DNA from 4 places in the Ruegeria sp. CDSA033 genome. Region 3 is predicted to be linked to each of the others. Evidence: riboswitches for the same ligand, from Rfam matches in the RefSeq annotation. Region 3 holds a riboswitch; each other region holds the start of a gene.
What was found. Region 3 has a riboswitch for cobalamin ahead of AC2FLA_RS21885 (metal ABC transporter ATP-binding protein). Riboswitches for the same ligand answer to the same signal wherever they lie in the genome.
Positions count from the first base shown of each region.

Region 1: another riboswitch for cobalamin. It lies ahead of AC2FLA_RS10765 (hypothetical protein); the one in region 3 lies ahead of AC2FLA_RS21885 (metal ABC transporter ATP-binding protein).
Region 2: another riboswitch for cobalamin. It lies ahead of AC2FLA_RS07585 (DUF1636 family protein); the one in region 3 lies ahead of AC2FLA_RS21885 (metal ABC transporter ATP-binding protein).
Region 4: another riboswitch for cobalamin. It lies ahead of AC2FLA_RS16825 (DUF1636 family protein); the one in region 3 lies ahead of AC2FLA_RS21885 (metal ABC transporter ATP-binding protein).

Region 1 covers NZ_JBXWQI010000006.1:145,278-149,734, reverse strand. Annotated here, with positions in the region: gene AC2FLA_RS10785 (bifunctional 2',3'-cyclic-nucleotide 2'-phosphodiesterase/3'-nucleotidase) at 1-505, shown strand, start outside; RNA gene ffs (signal recognition particle sRNA small type) at 545-643, shown strand; gene rsgA (ribosome small subunit-dependent GTPase A) at 802-1,830, shown strand; gene AC2FLA_RS10770 (alpha/beta hydrolase family protein) at 1,839-2,696, opposite strand; cobalamin riboswitch at 2,841-3,060, shown strand; gene AC2FLA_RS10765 (hypothetical protein) at 3,145-3,552, shown strand; gene AC2FLA_RS10760 (protein-tyrosine phosphatase family protein) at 3,560-4,057, opposite strand; gene AC2FLA_RS10755 (DNA polymerase III subunit gamma/tau) at 4,215-4,457, shown strand, end outside.
Region 2 covers NZ_JBXWQI010000004.1:142,257-146,713, forward strand. Annotated here, with positions in the region: gene AC2FLA_RS07570 (FecCD family ABC transporter permease) at 1-168, opposite strand, end outside; gene AC2FLA_RS07575 (ABC transporter substrate-binding protein) at 170-1,120, opposite strand; gene AC2FLA_RS07580 (ABC transporter ATP-binding protein) at 1,131-1,916, opposite strand; gene AC2FLA_RS07585 (DUF1636 family protein) at 1,913-2,269, opposite strand; cobalamin riboswitch at 2,371-2,576, opposite strand; gene AC2FLA_RS07590 (bifunctional enoyl-CoA hydratase/phosphate acetyltransferase) at 2,725-4,164, shown strand; gene AC2FLA_RS07595 (acetate/propionate family kinase) at 4,157-4,457, shown strand, end outside.
Region 3 covers NZ_JBXWQI010000040.1:26-4,482, reverse strand. Annotated here, with positions in the region: gene AC2FLA_RS21905 (LysR family transcriptional regulator) at 1-580, shown strand, start outside; gene AC2FLA_RS21900 (hypothetical protein) at 767-1,009, shown strand; gene AC2FLA_RS21895 (metal ABC transporter solute-binding protein, Zn/Mn family) at 1,090-1,989, opposite strand; gene AC2FLA_RS21890 (metal ABC transporter permease) at 1,986-2,888, opposite strand; gene AC2FLA_RS21885 (metal ABC transporter ATP-binding protein) at 2,881-3,639, opposite strand; cobalamin riboswitch at 3,869-4,079, opposite strand; tRNA gene AC2FLA_RS21880 (tRNA-Met) at 4,406-4,457, opposite strand, start outside.
Region 4 covers NZ_JBXWQI010000014.1:48,934-53,390, reverse strand. Annotated here, with positions in the region: gene cobN (cobaltochelatase subunit CobN) at 1-108, opposite strand, end outside; gene cobW (cobalamin biosynthesis protein CobW) at 112-1,167, opposite strand; gene AC2FLA_RS16825 (DUF1636 family protein) at 1,164-1,553, opposite strand; cobalamin riboswitch at 1,638-1,847, opposite strand; tRNA gene AC2FLA_RS16820 (tRNA-Cys) at 2,134-2,207, opposite strand; gene AC2FLA_RS16815 (protein-L-isoaspartate O-methyltransferase family protein) at 2,435-3,088, shown strand; gene AC2FLA_RS16810 (TolC family outer membrane protein) at 3,184-4,457, shown strand, end outside.

The DNA of each region.
Region 1 (4,457 bases), on a different contig from region 3:
ACCTGGCGCGCAAACTGAATTGGTCAATCCTGATCGAGCCGGACACAATTTCGATGTACTATTCGGGCTAAGCTACGTGATCGACCTGAGCGTTCCGCCTCGGTTCGATGCGGATGGACATCTGGCAAATCCGGCATACCGGCGTATCTCAGATCTTCGTTTCCAAGGCCACGCGGTGACGGCCGAACAACGCTTTGTTGTTGCACTGAACAATTATCGGGCCAGCGGCGGCGGGCATTTTCCGTTCATACGGGGCGCCGAAATCATCAACGTTCCGGCTTTGCCGATCCAACACGCGCTGAAGGATTACCTGACCGGAGCATTGCCCACGGAATCGCTGGAACAGAGCCCCTGCCCATTCCGTTTTGCGCCCATGCCGGGGTCCTCTGTCCTGTTGAAGACCGGTCAACAGGCACAACGTCACCTCCCAGACATCGCAGAGTTCAGCCCAACGCTGGCTGGAACGGATGCCGAAGGGTTTTTGCGCATTCAACTCTCACTGTGACGGGTTGTCATTTCTACGTGTCTTCCCTATATCGAATTTCGAGAGGTTGGCGCGGGCGAGCGCCTCGCCAACCTGGTCAGGTCCGGAAGGAAGCAGCCACAACGAGCCCCGCTTGGGTCGATGTCCAACCTCTCACTTACTTGAACCGTTAGCCGCAGGAGGGCTTTTATGATTGTAGCAAAAACCCTTTGGGCAGAGCGTTTCTGAGGCCGACCCTCAAACCTGCCTGAACACATCACCGCTGGATGCGCGACCGCCATGCAGACGGCTTGCTGTACCTGAACACAGGCAGAACAATGTCCTTTACACTTTCGGACCTGGGATGGTCCTCATACTTTGCCGCACAACATGCGGCCAATCCAAAATGCGCTCCCTTTCGCATCACAGCCGTTCACCGTGATCGCCTGATCGGCGCAAGCATCAATGGTGAAACACCGCTGCTCACCCTAAACCAGCCGACGGGCGACTTTGCCGTCGGCGACTGGGTATTGGCGGATGATCAAAACCGCGTTCAACAATTGCTGGAACGCCGCAGCCTTTTGAAACGCCGCGCCGCCGGAACTGGGGCCGAGGCCCAGTTGATCGCCGCCAATGTGGATGTGCTGTTCATCGTCAGTTCCTGCAATGCCGACTTTAATCTTGCCCGGCTGGAACGGTATTTGGCTTTGGCACACCAGGCCGGGTGCTATCCGGTCGTCATACTAACCAAGGCCGATACCTGCACCGATCCTGACAAATACTCCAAAGCAGCCGTGTCGCTGTCTCCGTTTCTGACCGTGCTGGCAATCAATGCTTTGGATGCCATGGACGTTCAGCAAGTTCTGTCCTGGTGCCCCACCGGGCAGACCGCCGCACTGGTCGGCTCATCCGGTGTCGGCAAGACAACATTGGTCAACGCCATGACTGGTCTGGATGCGGCAACGTCCGGCATTCGCGAGGACGACGCGCGCGGGCGGCACACGACAACGGCGCGCGCGTTGCATCCGATGCAGAACGGAGGCTGGTTGGTCGATACACCCGGCATGCGGGCTTTGCGGTTGCTGGATGCACAAGATGGTGTCGACGAGGTCTTTTCCGACATTCTTGAATTGGCTCAGACCTGCCGCTTTTCCGATTGTCAGCATCAGGCTGAACCGGGCTGCGCCGTGCAGGATGCGATTTCCAACGGAACACTGGACGCAGAGCGGTTAGAGCGCTGGCGAAAGCTGCGGCGTGAAGATGAAAGGAACTCGGAAACCGTGGCGCAGTCTCGTGCGCGCGACAAGGCCTTTGGTAAGATGGTACGATCGGTGATGCAGGACAAGAAATCCCGCAAAAAGCTGTAAGTACCGGCTCAGGCGATCAACCGGGGCCATATGGCCGCATTTCGGCGCGCAAATGCGCCGATGTGACCGACCTCGGCCAATCCAAAGTCTTTCGGCGACAACTGATGCCGGCGGGCTTTGGGACCGTAAAGATCGGCCAGGCGCCAAACCGCGTTCGGGGGCACCACCTGATCATCGTCCATTGTGAACAGATCGACGGGTGTTTCCGACGCAGCCCAACGGGCGTCTGGAAGGCTTTTGCCGATTTCCGGCACGTAGCTCAGCGCAGCGGTGCACCATTTGCGCCACTGCCAGTAGACACGCGCCGGGAGGTCCGAGCCGAACCCAAGTGCCTTGCCCGGCAGGTATCCCAATGCCTTAACCAGCAATGGCGGGTGGGCATACCAGAACATTGTCGCCAGTGCGCGATACGGCCAGGGGTGGTCGGATACCGTCACCAAACCTGAACAGACACAGATCATCCGGTCGATCTGCTCAATATCGGGCTGAATTGGCCCCAGCATTCCACCCACCGAATGGCCAATGCTCCACTGCTGGGCGGCGGGAAATCTGCGCCGCATTTCGGCGCGAGCAGCGGGCATGTCGATCAACGCCCAGTCAGCCATCGTGGCCTGCGAATCGCGCAGGCGCCCGCGTAGAGAGTGGCCAAAATCGCGATAGTCATAGGTCAGACAGGCCATACCCTGTTCTTCCACCAACCACCGCGCAAAATGCTGGTAATAGTCGCGCGGTACGCCTGTGGCGGCATGGACTACAACCGCCACATCAGGTGCCGAGGCAGGCATATACAGCCGTGCCGACAGTTCGGCGTCTCCGGCAGAAAACGTGAAATCTTCGGTCAAAACGACCGGAGTGTTGTCCAACATGGTGCCCTCGCAAGCATCTGAACTATTCGGTTCACATATGGCATATCGGCGCTTTTGCGCGACTGGAGTCAACAGATTTTCAAAGTGACCAAGCGTCCACTTGAACGATGGAAAACAGCCCGCTTGACTCAAGCCACTTACAACCGCTAGCGATGAGGTGATGGTTCTCGTCCTTATATTGGGGCGGGATGAAAAGGGAACTCGGTGCGGTCCAGCCCGGCAATGCCGGAACGGACCAAGGCCGCGACTGCCCCCGCAACTGTAAGCGGTAAGCAATGCCGAAATACCACTGGCCGAAAGGCTGGGAAGGTCGGCAAAGCAATGACCCGCAAGTCAGGAGACCTGCCATCAAAGTAAAAACCGAAACTCGGGCGGGGTGTCCGGGCAGGTCTTCAGTACGCTGAGTTCCCTGTTCCACGTCCCCCGCTCACCGCGCGGAGGGCGCATTATGATCTGGAAGACAACGACCCACGAATTCACCGCCACCCTGTGCCAGAAAACGGGGAAAACCTGCCCCGCATTGGCCCAAATGGCTCGGGCCTTGGCCGAGGCGATGGCAACAGCACAACCAATGACGACCAGCGAATTTGAGGTGGACGGCTCCAGCGAACTGACCCATTGCGATGAGGGTTGCACCGCACGGTTTCGCGCCAGCCCGGCCCGGATCAGGGTCTATTGCGGGACAAACACAGGCGACTCAGCCGACACGTTGGACGAATACGCCGATATGATGTTCGGCCCTGACTTTTCCACTCTGCCTGCTGGTGTTTTGGCGGCCTTGCCTTGCGCCATGCTTCAGGCATCGGCCCTTGCACCGCGTCCATCGCATCAGGTTGTTCAACAAGCCACGGCCTGATCCTAGTTCACCGATCGCTCTGGGCCGGTTTCATGGCCCAAGCCTTCTGCTCATCCGTTTCCACCGCGCATGGTCGGGCCAAGCGCAGCCGGTTTAGCGCGTGGTTTGGATCTTCGCCACATTCCACCATGAGCCTCAGCGCGACCATCCCCGACCGCCCACAACCGCCACGGCAATGCACCAGCACGCGTCCACCGTCGGACAGAACCTGCCGGGCGGCTGCGCTGGCTTGGGGCCAAAGAGTTTCGATTGGCTGGGGCGGCGCGCCAAAGTCCTCGACCGGAAGATGCACCCAGGTAGCGGGTCTGCTTTGAACGTCTCTACCAAAACTGCCTGCACCGACCGGCTGCATCTCGGCCTCAGTGGTCATTGAAATCACCAGATCGGGGTTCCAGTCCTGTATCACCCTTAGATCGTCCACATACCCACCGCCGCCGCCAGGCAAAGGGGACAGCGCCAAGGTGCCTGAGCCAACAGGCAGCGCGTAGATTGCAAATTTTGCCAAAGCTTATGCTCCTACTGCCACCAGCCCACCAAATTTTGACAGCCGGTTTATCCCGCTTACAGACGCTGTCCAAACCGAAATTCCACAAAGGCTGCTGTGGACGTGGGCGGCCCGGGTCTCTACGCTACATTTCTGACACGAATCTGACAGAGCAGACATGACCGAAACGCCCAGCCCCGCCTATCAGGTTCTTGCCCGCAAGTACCGCCCTGAAACCTTTGCAGATCTGGTTGGACAGGACGCAATGGTGCGCACGCTAAAAAACGCGTTCGAAGCGGATCGGATCGCGCAGGCCTTTATCATGACTGGTATTCGCGGCACCGGCAAAACCACCACTGCCCGGATTATCGCCAAAGGCATGAACTGCATCGGCCCCGATGGCGAAGGCAAGCCAACAACC
Region 2 (4,457 bases), on a different contig from region 3:
GATGCGGTGGAGCGGAGACATCTCTCCGTCCACCAATCCCGTGCCCAACAAGACACCGGCTAGCGCGTCAGAGGCCGGAATGGATGTGGTTCCGTAGACAGTCGAGGTCAGCAAAAGGGCGGCCAATACAGCCGCCCCCAGCAAGAGTGTAAGGCCAAGTCGGCCCATATCAGTTCAGGCCCGGGTGCATGGCTTTGGCCATTTTCGAAATTGCTTCGATATTTGCCGGTCCGGGTGTCAGTTCCTCATAGCGCAGACCAATCCAGCGTTCGTTCTTGACCGCGTCCGTCTGTGACATCACGGGATGGTCCTGCAGGAACTTGAACGTATCCGCGGCGCCATTTCCGGTCTGATAATCAAGTAAAACCAAGAATTCCGGGTTCGAAGCGGCGACAGCCTCCCACGAAGAACGACCCCAGCTGGTGTCCATGTCATGGGTGACATTTTCGCCGCCAGCGGCAGCAATCATCGCGTCAGGAATGGCAAACTTACCAGCCGTAAACGGGGCATCGGCGGGGCCGTCCAGCAGGAAAACGCGAGGTTTCGGCAGGTCGTCTGTCTGTGTCTCAATCGCGGACAGTTCCTCTTTCCAGCCAGATACCAGCTCTTCTGCCTTGTCTTCAACGTGCATGACTTTGCCCAAGCGAAGGACGTCAGTGAACAGTAGGTCCATACTGGCTTCGGGGCGATCCTTATCCAGATGTACGCAGCTTTCGGTCAGGATCATCGTTTTGATGCCGAAAGGCGCAAGCGTGTCCGGGGTCACGTCACCGCCCGGCTTCATGCCATAGTACCAGCCTGCAAAGAAAAGGTCGGGTTCGACAGCGACCAGATTTTCAACCGTCGGGTACTTGGGCGCAAGTTCCGGGATGTCGCCGCGCAGGGTGTCAAACTCGGGGCTGGTTTTGTACCAGCCAGTGATGCCCGTCAGGCCAACGATCTTGTCCTGCAAACCCAGCGCAAAGGCCATGTCGGTCATGTTCATGTCGTGCACGACCAGCCGCTCGGGCTGAGTTTCAAACACCATCGGCTCGCCGCAATTGTCGACGGTGATCTCGTGCGCTGTTGCGGCACTTGCAAGGCCGCTGATCAGTGCTGCGCACCAGAGAGTTTTGTTCATGTTGTTTTTCCTAGTTTGAGGTAGTGGTTCTTCGGATGTCCAGTGCCGGAATCATGCGGCCTTCGTGCTGAAAGCTAAGAAAATCGACACCAAACGTTTCACGGACCCTTTCGGGTGTCAGCACTTCATGCACTGGGCCGAAACCGGTCAGGCGCGTGGATTTCATCAACGCGACATGGGTCGCGAATTCCGGGATCATGACCAGATCATGGACGATCATGACGACCGTAATGCCCAACTCGGCCACCAGCGACAGCATGCGTCCCTTGGCGTCCGGATCCAGATGGTTCGTCGGCTCATCCAAAAACAGCAGCGAGGGGTTCTGCGCCAGCGCCCTTGCGATATGAGCGCGCTGGCGTTCCCCGCCGGATAACACGGCCATCCGCTTGTCGGCGAGGGCGACGAGTCCGGTCAGTTTCAGGATGCGGTCCAATTCCAAGGCGTGTTCAGCGGCAGATTGATCGGCACGGATCGGGATTTGCCCAAGGGCCACATAATCGCGCAGGAACAAACGCCCGTCCGGCGATTCCTGCTGACTGACTACGGCGATCATTCGGGCGCGGTCCATCGCTGAAAGCTGCCGAAGGCTGCGCCCCTTTACCAAAACGTCCCCCAGCACAATCTCTTCACCGCCGCACAAAAGATTCAGCAACGTTGTCTTGCCCGCACCGTTTGGGCCGGCAATTGCCAGGGTTGCCCCTTCATTCAGTTCGAAATTGACGTTTTGCAGCAGTACGTCGCCGTTCAGGGCGTAATACTCCAGCCCGCGCGCCTCAAGGAAAGCTCCGCAAGTCATACGCTTGTCTCCAGCTTTAGCCGTGGTAGGCGCGCCAGGGTCTTTTCAAGAAGGGCAGGCGGGCGCTGCGATGCGTTGGTCCAACCATCCGTGCTCCGGTGGTATTGATGTGCAAATTCGGCCAAAGCATCCACGTCCTCAGCCGATTGGATGTCACCGAAAAGGTACTGCGCTTTGTCTAGTGCCTGAAACCCGACGGTTGTGGGCCGACCGCAACCGGCCATGCAGGAAATGCTGCGGATGTCAAAACTGGATGGAAGCTTGCTTGCAAGCGCAGCGCGCAATGAATCCGCCCGGTCAGAGCCCTTGCAGGTCTCGCAAATCAGAAGGAAATGATCAGGACTGATCGACATGGCCCACTCCGCCTGTTGCCAAGCGCGGACAGAAGGTGCCAATCATGTCATCACGTCTTAGACGTGTCATAAAGCCTCCTTCCAGGACGCCCCGCCCCGGGTTGGTTGAACATCGGATGGTAGGTCTCCTGACTTGCGGGTCGTGGCTTGGCCATCCTTCCCGACCCATTTTGGGCCAGTGGGTATTTGGCGTCGCTCACCGCTTACAGTTGCGGGGGCAGTCACGGACTTGGCGCTTGTTGGCAACCTCACCGTATTCCCTTTTCATCCCTTGGCGAACCATAGGGAACCATCGCGGTGATGCTTGCCCGAGTTCCGAATTTGGGTCAAGCGATAATCCGCGCCGCCCCACGAGCAGAGGTCATTTGTCATTTGCTAATGATCTGACTACGCTGCGTCGCAGAAATGTTTGGGCAAAGGTGGATATGTTCTGGTTCCGCGGGGCGGAACATCCAATGTTTGAAACGACGAACACGCATTCAAAAACAAAGCCGGACGAGATGAAAATTCAAGAAAACAGAACCTATTCTCAACTGAAGGTAGGCGACAAGGCGCAGGTCACCCGATTGTGCACCGTGGACGACTTGTACGCGTTTGCCTCGGCTTCGGGTGACCACAACCCGCTGAACCTGGCGGCCTATGACGGAGATGGAGATGGGCACCCCGAGGCTGTCGCGCCCGCTTTGTGGCCCGCGGGCCTGGTGGCTGCAGTAATTGGAAACATCTTACCGGGGGCCGGTACGCAAACACGTCGGGCGGACCTGAGTTTTCATGCTCCGGTTATGGCGGGCGAAGAACTGACCGCTTTTGTGGCTGTGACCGAAAAGCGTGAAGACGGCGACCTGACCTGTTCCGCCGAAGTGCGCCGGGTCGGGGATAACGCATTGATCCTAAGCGGCACCGTACAGGTCACGCCACCGTCGCGGCATTTGACCTTCGACTCGGTCGAGGTGCCGGGACTGATCGTTCAGCGTCACCGGCATTTCGACGCTTTGTTGGAAAAGGCACGTCCTCTGGACCCGATGCCCACAGCGATCGTCGCCCCGGAAGAACCGAATTCGCTAGGCGGCGCATTGCTCGCCTTGGAAAACGGCATCATTACTCCGATTTTGGTGGGCGACCCGGACAAAATCACCGCCGCTGCCGCCCATCTTGGGGCCGATTTGTCCGGAGTTGAAATCATTGAAGCGCGAGGCCACGAAGTGGCCGCCCAACGCTCGGTCGGGCTGGTCGTTGAAGGTAAGGCCCGGATGCTGATGAAGGGTCATTTGCACACGGATGTCTTGTTACGCGCCGTTCTGCGCAGGGAAAAAGGTCTGAGAACCGGGCGGCGGCTGTCGCATGTGTTCGTGATGGACGTGCCAGGCATGTCTCGGCCCATCATGGTTACAGATGCGGCGGTGAATATCGCACCGGATCTCGAAACCAAGGCCGATATTGTTCAGAACGCCATCCATCTTGCGCATTCTATTGGCATCGAGATGCCCAAGGTTGGCGTCTTGTCGGCGGTTGAGACCATCAACCCGCATTTACCGTCGTCTGTCGATGCCGCGCTGTTGTCGAAAATGGCCGAGCGTGGGCAGATCACCGGCGGGCTGGTCGATGGTCCTTTGGCCATGGACAACGCGGTTGATCTGAACGCGGCGCGGACAAAAGGCATCACCTCACCAGTCGCGGGGGTCGCAGACATTCTGGTTGTTCCGAATATCGAAGCCGGCAACATGGTAGCCAAACAGCTGACATATATCTCTCATGCCGAGGCTGCCGGCGTTGTGATAGGTGCTGCGGCACCGATTATCCTGACATCTCGGGCAGATGATGATGCTTCGCGGCTGGCGTCTTGTGCTGTCGCGGCGCTGCATGCAATTGCTAATGAAAGCAAAATCCATGGCTGAACATGTTTTGGCGCTGAATGCCGGGTCGTCCTCGTTGAAATTCGCGCTTTACGAACTGGTCGAGGACCGACGTCCCAGTATGCGCTGGCGCGGTCAGATCGAGCGGTTGGGGGATGCACCGCGCTTGTTGGCCCAATCAGCAGGGGGGCGGTCTGTCGACCGTCAGTTGTCTGGAGCCAAAACACATGACGAGGCCATCAGCGCGTTTCTTGAACTTACCCGCGAATACCTGCCGGACATTCACGTCCGGGCCGTGGGCCACCGCGTCGTTCACGGCGGGCCAGTCTATTCGG
Region 3 (4,457 bases):
AAACCCGGATTCCCGGCTTGCCCGCGCCATTCATCGGTTCAACGAAGCCGCCCCCTCGGTTCAGATCGAATTGTCTCTTGAGCCGCCAAACGTGATCGAAACCATGGTCATCAGTGGTCAGCTCGACATCGGGATTATTGCGCTGCATCGCCCTTCGACAAGTCTGAACTATGCGCCGTTATATGGCGAGAACATGTTCCTGTATTGCGGCCGAGAACACCCTCTGTTCGAAATACCGGACCGGAATCTGAGGACGAGCGACCTGCTCAGGTACAACTATGTTGGGCTCAGCGTGAACTCTCCGAACCTGATCGTCGGTCAGCAACTGGGCTTTAAACGTTCAGCAAAAGTTCAAAGCGAGCAGGCGCTGGCCATACTTATCCTGTCAGGGCGATACATAGGTTATTTGCCTGATCATCTTGCGCAGGACTTTGTGGACCAGGAAAAGATGCGGATGGTGTTGCCGGACGAAACGCAATATCGAACCCGGTTTGCTGCAGTGACCAGAAAGCAACCTGAACCGACGCGGGTGACAAATCTGTTTCTGGAAGTTTTGCAAAGCGAACATTCGAAACTCTGACAACTGCTCGGTTGGCACAACAGAAGTCGACTGCGGCCGAGACGTAGTTAATCACATCCTGTCGACGGCCAAACGCGATATCGGGTTCACGTTTTTGGCGTTGCCAAAAACTTGTGACTTCCTGCCACATCACTAGCGCTCGCTTTCTTCTCTCCTACATGCGCCTCACCGATATGAGGCGGACAAATGATAGACGACGATCCCCAACCCGTAGGGTATTACGACACGCACGATATATGGACCCTGGACCCAACGCCCGCGGACCAGTTGGTCTATGATGCCTTTGCCTCCGGCGTCGTCGATCTTCTGCAGGTGTTGGATGACAACAAGACGATGATGTCACGGGACGTTTACGCAAGACTGTTCGCCTCGCTTTTGGATCTTTCCCGAACGTTGGGAGAATACGAGGATGGATGGAAGCCGGATTAGGGGGCGATTTCCAAGAACCCACCGTTCCAATGCACGGTATGAGGCGACGGTTCAGGTGCCGCCCCGTACCTGAAGACAAGTTAGCTTGCGGTTGCGTTCCCAAGTGCGTTCAGCAGAGTGTTCAGATTGTGCTGGAACATCGCGAGATAGCTGGTGGCCGGGCTACCCCGTTCCGACAGGGCGTCCGAGTACAGCCGTCCACCAATCACGATGCCGGTTTCATCCGAGATTTGCTGAATCAAAGTGGGGCTTGTGATGTTTTCAACAAACAGCGCCGCAGCACCATCCGCCTTCAGTTGGTCAATCAGAACAGCAAGATCCTTGGCCGATGGCTCTGCCTCGGTGTCGATTCCAACCGGCGCAAGGAAAGTCAGGCCGTAGGCGTCTGCCAGATAGCCAAACGCGTCATGTGCGGTCACAACCGTGCGGCGATTGGCGGGCAGGCCTGCCAGCTTTGTCTTGGTTTCTGCATCCAGCGCCTCAAGCTGCGCAATATAGGCCGCAGCATTGGCAGCGATTTCTTCGGCGTGCTCGGGCATCGCCTCTGTCATCACGTCGGCCACATTGGTCACGTAAATCATGCCGTTCGACAGCGAGTTCCAAGCGTGGGGGTCGATTTTGCCCTCGACTGTGACAGTCGTGATACCATCGGTGGCAACGTGCACGGTTGCGTCAGTGCCCGATTCAGCGATCAGGGTATCGGACCATGTCTCAAAGCCCAGACCGTTGACAAAGATGATATCCGCCTGGGCAACGGCCTTCGCATCTGCAACCGAAGGCTGATACACATGCGCATCCGCATCCGGGCCCACGATTGTCGTAACTGTGGCCAGATCGCCGACGACCTCTTCGATCATGTCGCCGAGGATCGAAAAGCTGGCGACGATCTTGACGTTGTCTTCTGCCGCAACGGTCGGCAATGCAGCCAAAGCAAACGACACAGAGGCGATGCCGGCATAGAGTGACTTCACAAGAGTCATTGTGCTCTCTCTTCTTGTTGAATTTGGGCAATGGGGATGTCTTTGGAAACAGACGGTTTGCGCATCCGTCTGCCAAAACCAAGGGGACCGAAAATGGCCGAGAACAGAAAGAACCCACCGGCAACCAAAACGATCGCCGGGCCGGACGGCGTGTCCGGGAACAAGTAGGACAGGGTCAGGCCGATCCAGCAGCTGGACAAGGCAAACACAAAGCCCAGGACCAGTTGCCCGGTGATCGTACTGGCCCAATAGCGCGCGGCGGTCGCAGGCAGGATCATGAGGCCAACGGCCATCAACGTTCCCAGTGTTTTGAACGCGGCCAGCAGGTTCAGAACCAACAGCAGCATAAAACCCTGATCTACCAACCACGGTCGGCGCGTCTGCGTTTCGAAGAAAACCGGATCACAGGTGCTGACAATCAGCGGACGAAGCAGAACGGCGAATGCCAGCAATGTTACTGTCGCCACCCCGCCGACAAGGACCATCGACGCGTCGTCGATCCCAAGGATTGATCCAAACAGGAAGCTTTTTAGTGGAACTGCGGACCCTGCTGCAGACAGGATAAAGATACCTACCGCCAATGCGATCAGATACAGCGAGGCAAGGCTGGCATCGCTGCGCAGGATCGTCCGGCGTGCGAGAAAGGCGGTCAAAATGGCGACGCCAACACCCGCGATAAGCCCTCCGACCAGCAGTGACATGACCGACAGGCCCGCGGTGACAAAGCCGATGACAATGCCAGGGGTAATCGCATGGGCCATGGCCTCACCAGCCAGCGATAGGCGACGCAGAACAAGAAACGCGCCTACCGGCGCGACCGATGCCGAGAGGACCGTGGTTGCCACAAAAGCGCGACGCATGAAGGCAAAGCTCCACATTTCTGCGATCAGGTCATACATTGGCGTGCTCCGCTGTTGAATGGGTGCCACGGAACATCCAAGACGCCTGACTTTCCGAGAGGTATCCTTGTGCAACCAGCCGGTCTGGTGTCAGAACGTCATTCACCGGTCCGTGGGTCGCCTCTTGCCCGCCCAAAAGCAGCGCGTGGCTGCAATAATCCAGCACCGAGGAAAGATCGTGCACCACCAAAACCACCGCACGCCCCTCATCGCGCCATCGGCGGATAATCGACAACAGATGTGCTTCGGTACTTTGGTCGACTGCGGCAAACGGTTCATCCAACAGGATCAGCGGCGCGTCCTGCATGATAACCCGCGCAAACAGCGCGCGCTGCAGTTGCCCTCCCGACAGCATATGCAGAGGCCGGTCAGCGATATCCAGTACCCCGGCCTCATCCAGCGCTGCAGCCATCCGGTTGCGCGCGGCGGCGTCCAGCCCGGTACGATAACCAAACCCGCGCCAGGCACCCATCGCAGCAAGATCCCTCACACGGATGGGAAATCGGCGGTCGAACTCTGTCATCTGCGCCAGATACCCGATGTCACCAGGACGGCCCTGCGGCCAAGTCAAATTGCCCGAAAGAGGATCCATCAAGCCCAGCAGCATCTTTACAAATGTGCTCTTGCCCGACCCGTTCGCACCAAGAACGGCGAGGGTCGTTCCGGCCGCGATATCCATGGAGAGGCGGTGAAACAATGTCAGGTCGCGGTAGCCCAACGTCAGATCGCGGATTTGTAAAACGGCCGACATCAAATCACCGCGTAAATCGCGAGCCACAAGAGCGCCGACAGCGCCAGAGCCCCCGCGACCAGGACCGGAACGCTGAATTCTGTCAGACACTTACCCCTTTGGGTGTCAGCTTTTTGCAATGACAACGGCAACGCCTCCTGTGTTTGGACAGGGGCAAAGCGAGCGCAAGGTCGTGCACGGTACGGACCGCTTGAAACATTGTCATCTCCCTCTGGGACACCCCGCCCAGGTTCATAAATTTCGGATGGCAGGTCTCCTGACTTGCGGGTCAAAGCTATCCCGATCCTTCCCAGGCTATTGCCCAGTGGACGATCTCGGGTCGCTCGCCGCCTACAGTTGCGGGGGCAGTCACGGAATTGGCCTTTTTACAGAACCGCACCGTATTCCCTTTTATCCCTGACCGCAGAATACAGTCGGGAACCATCGCGAGGACAAAATACGAATTGATTTGATTCGACAAGAGCACGAACTTGCGCGGGGTGGCTATTCGTTCCAGTCGCTGCTCGACGATGGAGGGGGTGCGGTAGACGTGAGGCAACGGTGGATACTACACTGCCCCGCTTCTTGTAGCTTCAGACGCACGCCAACAGTCTTTTTGACTGTTTTTATTCTGCCCGTTTTTTTTGTTTGCGCTTAGGATTTTTGTTTGCGCTTAGGAATTGTGTCTTTGACCTTACGTTTATTCGCCTGACAGGGCGCAGATGTTAAACAATTGATTTATTTGATCAATTGCAGTCTGGCTGTGGTGTTTTGGGTTATCTGCCGCTGGTTGCGGGAGTAGGATTTGAACCTACGACCTTCAGGTTATGAGCCTGACG
Region 4 (4,457 bases), on a different contig from region 3:
GTCGCTGTCCGAAAAGGACAGCACCACCAGATCCGCCGGGCTCTGACCCAGATCGGTCGGGGTTTCGGTCTCTTCTAACCCGTGGCTTTCGCGGAAGACGACGTGCATGGCTTACTCGGCGGCCTCGGTCACACCCACGAGGATATCGCGGATTGCGGCCTCATTGATGTCGTCATGCTCGGCAATGACCACCAGGCGCGAGCGGCGCTCTTCGCCGGGCTCCCACGGCCGGTCATACTGGTTACGTACGCGGGCACCAACGGCCTGCACCAGCAGACGCATAGGTTTGCCCTGAACGGCGGCATAGCCTTTGACGCGCAGAATGTTCAGATCATTGGCCAGACGTTCGATATTGGCGACCAGTTCCGCCGGGTCGGTCTGTTCGGGCAACTCGACGATGATGCTTTCGAAATCGTCGTGTTCGTGGTCGTGGTGGCCGTCGTGATGCGACGGGCGCGCGTCCATGTCATCCTCGGCGGCGGCTTCGAGGCCCAATACGACGCGGACGTCCACGGCGCCTTCGGCGACTTCCACTACGGGCAGGGGGCGGGGAGCTTCGTCGGCGATGATCCCTTTGGCCTTCACCACGCCTTCGGGGCCAGCCAGATCGGGCTTGGTCAGCAGGATGATATCCGCGCAGGAGATCTGATCCTCGAACACCTCAGACAGGGGCGTTTCGTGGTCGATCGAGTCGTCAGCCAGGCGCTGGGCGTCCACGGCTTCGACATTTGGTGCGAAACGCCCAGCGGCGACGGCCTCGGCGTCCGCCAGAGCGATCACACCATCAACGGTGATTTTCGAGCGGATATCGGGCCAATCAAACGCCTTGAGCAGCGGCTTGGGCAGGGCGAGACCGGACGTTTCGATCAGGATGTGATCGGGGCGCGGCTCCAGCGCCATCAGCGCCTCAATGGTCGGGATGAAATCATCGGCTACGGTGCAGCAGATGCAGCCATTGGCAAGTTCCATGATGTTTTCCGCCGGGCAATCCGGAATGGCGCAGGATTTCAGGATATCGCCATCCACACCCACATCACCAAACTCGTTGACGATAACGGCCAGGCGCTTGCCCTGCGGATTCTGCATCAGGTGTTTGACCAGCGTGGTTTTGCCCGAGCCCAGAAAGCCGGTGATCACAGTGACGGGGAGTTTTTCAAGGTTGCTCATTTCAGGGCTCCAATCGGGGGAATGCGGGCCGCACAGTTTTTGCGGAAATGTTCGGGGCGTTCGCGCCATTTCACCAGACCGTCTTCAGCGGCTAGATACTTGGTGACGCCTTCAACGATGGTCTCGACATGGTCGGTCTCGTCGAGGTTTTCATAAACGAAGGTCCATCGGGACGGGCCGCCACGCAAAACGATCGAGCATCCCTGACCACAGTTCGACAGACATTCCACCGGTTTCAGGTCGACGCCGTCCGGCAAGCCAGCCTGTTCAAGTGCTTTATGCAGCAAAGTGCCGGGTCGCTGGGCGTCATCTTCGATAGGTAACCCACGGCGGCATGTCGTGCAGACCAGCAACTCGACTGGTGCGGTCTCGGTCACGTCTCTCATCCCCCTCATCCTTTATACGGGGGACGGGGTTTCATGCGGGCCACGCGTCTGCACATGGACCCGACACCGGAACACCCCGCCCGGTTTCAACTTCGGGTGCTGGCAGGTCTCCCGGCTTGCGGATGTCAGAGGCGAGCCTCTGTTGGATGTCCCGCCTTCCCGGCCTATTAGGCCAGTGGCTTTGGGCACCCTCTCCGGTCACGGTCGCGGGGGCGGCTGTGCTTGGCGGAATAACCGCTGGCACATTCCCTTTTCATCCATCCGGGGATGGACACCAACGCATGCGACATGCGGCACGGGCAGGGGGCTTGTCAAGCACGACTGGGGTTTGAAAACCCGCTACGTCAGAAAAGCGACTTGCCGAAGTCAGTCAGCGGCATCCGATGCGATCCGATCACGCAGCGAGGCGCAATTCAGCCCGGCCGTCGCAGATGATTCAGCACTTCTCGGTTTGGCAATCAAGTAGTGCGGTTGTGTAAATGGAATCGCTGGACCCGCAATCGCAACATGCATCTGATACTGAACTTTAGGCGTCCGAAATTGCGAAAGCAGCGCAGAAAGCTAAGTGCTTGGAAATAAATGGAGGCGAGTACCGGAATCGAACCGGTGTACACGGATTTGCAATCCGCTGCGTCACCACTCCGCCAACTCGCCTTTTCAAGTAAAATCAAATACTTGCCGTGGTGTGATCGGCGTTTTAGCAGCTTTCGACAGGAGCGTCCAGAGGGGGGAGCGCAAATTTCAGGGCCGGGTGCCAACTTAGTCTTTGGTTGCGACGTTGTATCTTGTGAAGATTGGAAAGTTTCCGTGTCTGGGCCGTTGCCGGTTTTTCAAGGATGTGGCAGAACTCAATCACCCAAGGGAGCAAGATGAGCGATCCAATGACAGATTTCGCAGCCCGCCGCCGGACGATGGTCGATACGCAGATACGTCCTTCTGATGTCACGAAGTTTCCCATCATAGACGCGATGCTGACCGTCAAGCGCGAGAATTTCGTGCCGGATGCACAGCGCGAGGCGGCTTATGTCGAGGGATTGATCGAACTGGGTGATGGGCGCTGCATGTTGGAGCCGCGGACCCTGGCTAAGATGCTGGACATATTAAATATCTCCAACGACGAGTCGGTTTTGGATATCGCTCCGGCCTTGGGGTATTCGACCGCCGTTGCCGCGCGCATGGCACAGCTGGTTGTTGCCGTAGAGGAAGACGAAAATCTGGCGGCCGAATCTCAGTCTATCCTGATGGAGGCGGAGGCAGACAATGCGATTGTCCATGTAGGCCCGCTTGAACAAGGTGCCCCCGAACATGGGCCTTATGACGTGATCATGATCCAGGGTGGTGTGGAACAGGTTCCGGATGCTTTGATCGCACAGCTTAAGGATCATGGGCGAATTGCCTGCCTTTTTGTCCAAGGTGCGCTGGGGATCGTCCGTATCGGCCATAAATCAGGGGATCGTGTGACTTGGCGAGATGCGTTTAACGCCAATGCACCGATTTTGCAGACATTTTCCAAAAATCGTGTATTTTCGCTATAGTTTGATCACTGATTTTTCTGCTGCCTTGATTAGTTTAACGCAAACGCGCAAACTATCGGCAGAGCAGCGTAATTTCGATTTGAGAGGATTTCGTTATGGGTTCTATGGCGGGAGGAAGGCTGGTCAAGGCGCTGGCGCTTACTGCGGGGGTCGCACTTAGCTTTGTGCCGGGGAGGGCCGTTTGGGCCGACAATATAACTGACGCATTCATTGGCGCTTACAATACCAGCGGTTTGCTGGAACAGAACCGTGCCTTGTTGCGTGCAGCAGACGAAGACGTGGCAATCGCGTTGTCGGCGCTTCGACCGATCATCAACTGGACGGTTGCAATTAGCCACGACTACACGCGTCGCGACATCAGCAATGTGGTGACAAGACCCGACCCGAACAACTTCTTCACGGGGCTGACCCTCAGCCAACTGCTCTACGATGGTGGGGCCGCCGTTCTGGGCAAGCAATCGGCGCAAGAAACGGTGCTGTCGACCAGGCAGACCCTTGTTGATATCGAACAGCAGGTTTTGTTCCGTGGTGCCAATGCTTATCTCGAAGTGCTGCTGCAGGAAGAAACCGTACAGATTCGCCTGAACAACGTCGACGTGTCGGCCGAAGAACTGCGCGCATCGCAGGACCGGTTCGATGTAGGCGAAGTCACGCGTACGGACGTTGCGCTGTCACAAGCCCAGCTTGCAAGCTCACAAGCTGATCTGGCTGTTGCGCGCGGTAACCTCGACACGGCGCAGGCGGAATACGTGAATGCCGTTGGCAAATCGGCCGGACGCACGGCCGGTCAACCGAGCCTGCCAAACCTACCAAGCTCGGAACCGCAGGCTGTCAGCCTTGCGCAGCGTAATCACCCAGCCATTCTTTCGGCTCAGCACCAGGTGCGTGCCTTCGACCTGATCGTGGCGCAGCAGCGCGCCAACCTAGGTCCGAATGTCAGCCTGAATGCCGATGCCGGTATCACTGAGAGCTACGACAACGACGACAACATCAGAGACGGCACTGTTTCGTTGAATTTCAACCAGCCGATTTATGCCGGTGGCCGTTTGGCCGCAAGCGTGCGCCGCGCCATGGCCACACGGGATGCATCGCGTGCCAACCTGTTGAATGTGCAAAAAGATATCACTCAGGGTGTGACCGAAGCCTATGCCCGATTCCAAGCGGCATCTGCAAGTTTGCGGGCGTCGAGCGAACGGGTTCGCGCATCGAAAGTGGCGTTTGACGGTATCCGCGAAGAGGCCACTCTGGGTGCACGGACCACGCTGGACGTTTTGAACGCCCAGCAGGATTTGCTGGATGCGCAGCTGGCCGAGGTCGCATCGCGTATCGAGCGTTCGCGTGCGGCTTACCAGCTGTTGCAAGCACAGGG